Regions from separate parts of the Lysobacter sp. CC-YZS074 genome, predicted to be linked through region 2. Evidence: riboswitches for the same ligand, from Rfam matches in the RefSeq annotation. Region 2 holds a riboswitch; the other holds the start of a gene.
What was found. Region 2 has a riboswitch for cobalamin ahead of btuB (TonB-dependent vitamin B12 receptor). Riboswitches for the same ligand answer to the same signal wherever they lie in the genome.

Region 1 (2,196 bases), 180 kb from region 2:
GCAGGCGCGGTTGCTCTTGTCCTTGAAGTTCATCCAGCCGTTGCCGGTCTGGGCCAGCGTGCGCATCATCCGCGCGTACAACTCGCGCGCCTTCACCGTGCGGCTGGCCAGCCCGGCGGCCTCGGCGGCGCGGTAGGCGCGGTCGAACGCCTCGCCCCACAGGTCGGTCAGCTCCGGCACCCTGCGCGGGTCGAACAGCGACCACGGCGCGTCGGCCTCGACCCGACGCATGAACTCGTCGGGGATCCAGTGGGCGAGGTTGAGGTTGTGGGTGCGCCGCGCCTCGTCGCCGGTGTTGTCGCGCAGCTCCAGGAACTCCTCGACGTCGGCGTGCCACGGCTCCAGATACACGCAGGCCGCGCCCTTGCGCTTGCCGCCCTGGTTGACCGCCGCGACCGAGGCGTCGAGCGTCTTCAGCCACGGCACGATGCCATTGCTCAGGCCGTTGGTGCTGCGGATCAGCGAGCCACGCGAGCGCACCCGGGTGTAGCTCAGGCCGATGCCGCCACTGAACTTGGACAGCTTGGCCACGTCCATGTAGCGCCGGTAGATGGCCTCCAGCGAGTCCTCCGGCGAGTCGAGCAGGAAGCACGACGACAGCTGCTCGTGGGTGGTGCCGGCGTTGAACAGTGTCGGCGACGACGGGATGTAGTCCAGCCGCGCCATCGTCCGGTACAGCGCGACCGCCTCGCCGGCGTCCTCGCTCAGCGCGCAGGCCACGCGCAGGAAGAACTGCTGCGGCGTCTCGATGACGGTGCGCGCGGTCGGGTGGCGCAGCAGGTAGCGGTCGTACAGCGTGCGCAGGCCGAAGTAGTCGAAACCGCGGTCGAGGTCGTTGTCGATCGCGTCGTTGAGCTTGCGCGCGTTGGCCTGCACGAAGCCGAGCAGGCGTTCGTTGACCAGCCCCAGCTCGTGCCCGCGCTGGACCGACTGCGAGAACGCGTTGATGTCGAGCGCGGCGACCTCCTTGCCGATCACCCCGGCCAGCAGCCGCGCGGCGAGGCGGCCGTACTCGGGCTCCTCGGCGGTCAGCAGGGCGGCGGTGCGGATCGACAGCTCGTCGAGCTCGCGGGTGCTGGCGCCGTCGTACAGGCCGGAGATGGTGCGGGTGGCGACGCGCATCGGATCGACCGCGTGCAGGCCATCGCAGCAACGGCCGATGGCGCGGACGATCTTGTTGAGGTCGACCGGTTCGTGCTCGCCGTTGCGCTTGGTCACGCCCATGCCGAGCGTGCCGGCGGGCGGGGTGAGGTCGAAACTGCCGTTGCGGGTGTCGGCGGGCTGCGGCGTTTCCGTCCGGACGGGCGGGGCGGGAGCGGTTTCGGGTTCGAGGGCGTCGATGGCCGGAACGGCGGTGTCGGCGTGGCTGGTCATGGGTGACTCCGGTGCATGGCGCACGGGCCGCCGCTCCTCCCTCGCGGGGCGACGCACGGGAACGCGAACGCACCGGCCGTGTCGCGGGCGGCGACGAGGCACGCTGCGGCCACGCCCCCGCGGGCGTGGAGCCGGATCGTGGGAACCGGGGTGCACGCGCCCGGCATTGGCCGGTCCGGCGTCCGGCGGCCGATGGCGCGCCGTCGCCTGCCGGGTGGATGCCCGGGCGCGACACCGACCGTCTTCCCCCGAAGACTCCGTGGCCGGTTACCGCGCGGTGTGCTTCACGCGGCTGTCGGCAGGTCTTCGGGCTCTGGACGCGGACAGTCACGCTGTCCTCCTACCGGCCGTCGCTTCCCGGGGCATGCCCCAGTGCCAAGACGGCTTTCGTTTCCACTACCGCTGCGGGGCAGCGCCGGATTCGACCCGCGGGTCTGGACCGGCTTCCCTTTTCAGCCGACCGCCAGGTCGGCACCGACGTGGCACAACATATCGCGCTGGCTGGATATGTCAACGCTAGATGTTGTGGTGGCCTGTTAGAGAGTAAAAGCGGCTGCTGGGACGCGGAGGGCGCCTGCCGGGTAGCCTGGACAGTCGCTCCCCGATACTCGCTTGGTGTCCAGGCCACCCGGCAGGCGCTCGCCGAGCTGCGCCGGAGCTTGGGGAGAGCAAAAGCAAAAGCAAAAGCGCCACGGGCGGACGTTCTCCTCCGCTTTGATCTCCTCCCAGATCGCCGGACCGTGTGGAGCGGGGGCGCGGTGCCGTCGCAACCAAGCGAGTATCGGGGAGCGACTTGCGGCGGCACCGCGCCCCCGCCCCTCG
Region 2 (2,196 bases):
CTGGCGCTGTCGCGGTCGGTGTCGAAGTAGCCGATGTAGGCGCCGTCGTTGAACTGGTCGGAGGCGTCGACATTGCGCCCGGCGGTGAGCTTGAGCTGCATGGCCTCGGAAGGGCGCCAGCGCACGCTGCCGCCGACCACCTGCTGCAGGGTTTCGGAGCGGTTGCTGTAGTCGCCGTCGAAATCGTTCTCGCCCTCGCTGCGCAGGGCCTGAGCGGAAACCTGCCAGGCGTCGTCCAGGTCGAGGCCGGCGCGCAGCGACAGCGCGTTCTGGATGTAGCCGTCGAGGTCGGGCTCGGGTGTGCTGATGAAGCAGCCGGCCGAGAACGGCGTCGGTTCGGCGACGTCGCAGGCGTTGAAGCCCTCCGTGCGCTGGAAGGCATAGTCGGCACCGAACCAGGCGCGGCCCTCGCGGCCGGCGATGCCGACGCCGAAGTCGTGCGCGCCGTGGCTGCCGCCGCCGACGTGCAGCCGTGGCGACCAGCCGGCAGCGTCGCGCCGGGTGAAGATCTGGATCACGCCGCCGATCGCCTCGCTGCCGTACAGGCTCGAGCGCGGGCCGCGGACGATCTCGACGCGTTCGATGAGCGCCAGCGGCATGTTCTGCAGCGACACCAGCCCGGAGGTCGGCGAGCCCACGCGGATGCCGTCGACCAGTACGACGATGTGGTCGGACTCGGCACCGCGCAGGAACAGCGTGGTCAGCTTGCCGGTGCCGCCCTGGTTGGCCAGCGACACGCCGGCGCGGCCGGCCAGCAGGTCGGGCAACGAACGGGCCTGGCTGCGTTCGATGGCTTCGCGGTCGATCACTTCGACCGGGGCGAGCACGGTATCGACGTCGAGCGCGGTACGGGTGGCGGTGACGACGACTTCGTCGAGTTCGGTCGCCTGCGCGGCGGCTTCGGCCCACGCGGTGGCAGGCAGTGACAGGACAGGCAGGACGAGCGCCACGGCGGTGGCGAGCGGGGCAAGGCGGAATGGCATCGAAGTGTCTCCAAGCGCGCGGCGTGCCGTCCCCGGCATTCGGCCGCGCAAGGTACCGGGAAGTCGCGTGGAGAGGGATCGGCTGCGCGGAGGTCGGGCATGCACCAGCGGCGCCGCCGCAATGCCCTCCGCATCGCAACCAGTCAGCTCCGGGGCCGGTCTCCGGACTCGCGAGGGCGTCTTTCGACACCGGCCGTGGCGCCTTCCCATGCGGATGCACAGTGGCGGTGAGCCTGGGCCGGAACCGCCTGCGCGGTTCCACTCGCTTACCGTTGCGGGGGCAGTGCCGGAATGGCGCGGGTGCGTGTGCATCCCGCGGCGTCACCGGCTTCCCGTTTCAACCCGCCGGCAGGACGCCGCCGGGTCACCTCGAAGCGCGCGCAGTGTACGCGATCGGCGCGGCGAGGAAGCTTGGCTCAGTCCTCGTCGGGGCGCTCGGCGACGGTGTCGGCGGTCAGGACCGTGGTGCGCACCGGGCCGGCGGGCGGCTTGTTGCGCGGCGGCGGCAGGCCGGCGATCGCGGCTTCGGCGGCGGCGACCAGCTCGCTGCGGCGCTGTTCGGGCACTTCCTGCCAGTGGCAGTCGCACAGTGCACCTTCGATGGAGTACAGCAGGTTCAGGGTCGGCTTGAAGCCGGCGCGCTTGACCCGCATGAACGCCTCCACCGCCCCGGCCTCGGCGATCTCCTCGCGGGTGCGCAGGCCGACCTGGCGCAGCCACGCGGCCGACTTCGGCCCGATGTTGCGGAGCTTGGTGGCCTCGCTCATCCCAGCGACTCCAGGTAGACGCGGGCGATCGCCTCCATGCCGCGCTGGTCGTCCTCGTCGAAGCGGTTCGTCTTCGGGCTGTCGATGTCGAACACGCCGACCAGCGCATCGCCGCGCACCAGCGGCACCACCACTTCCGACCGCGAGGCCGAGTCGCAGGCGATATGGCCGGGGAACGCGTCGACGTCGGCGACGCGCTGGGTCCGGCGGGTGCTCGCCGCCGCGCCGCAGACGCCCTTGTCGAGCGGAATGCGCACGCACGCGGGTTGCCCCTGGAACGGTCCCACCACCAGCTCGCGCCCGTCGAAGAAATAGAAGCCGACCCAGTTGAGCTCCGGCAGGGCGTGGTAGACCAGCGCCGACAGGTTGGCGGCGTTGGCGATGCGGTCGGATTCGCCGGACAGCAGCGCGCGGGCCTGCGCGGCGAGCTCGGCGTATTGCTCCGG

Region 1: it holds a riboswitch for cobalamin, as region 2 does, so the genes downstream of both, U8331_RS12175 (ribonucleoside-diphosphate reductase subunit alpha) here and btuB (TonB-dependent vitamin B12 receptor) in region 2, are expected to answer to the same signal.

The regions. Positions count from the first base shown of each region.
Region 1 covers NZ_CP200301.1:2,685,085-2,687,280, reverse strand. The annotation lists gene U8331_RS12175 (ribonucleoside-diphosphate reductase subunit alpha) at 1-1,224, opposite strand, end outside; cobalamin riboswitch at 1,655-1,867, opposite strand.
Region 2 covers NZ_CP200301.1:2,866,940-2,869,135, reverse strand. The annotation lists gene btuB (TonB-dependent vitamin B12 receptor) at 1-983, opposite strand, end outside; cobalamin riboswitch at 1,120-1,370, opposite strand; gene U8331_RS12970 (TfoX/Sxy family protein) at 1,400-1,750, opposite strand; gene U8331_RS12965 (GAF domain-containing protein) at 1,747-2,196, opposite strand, start outside.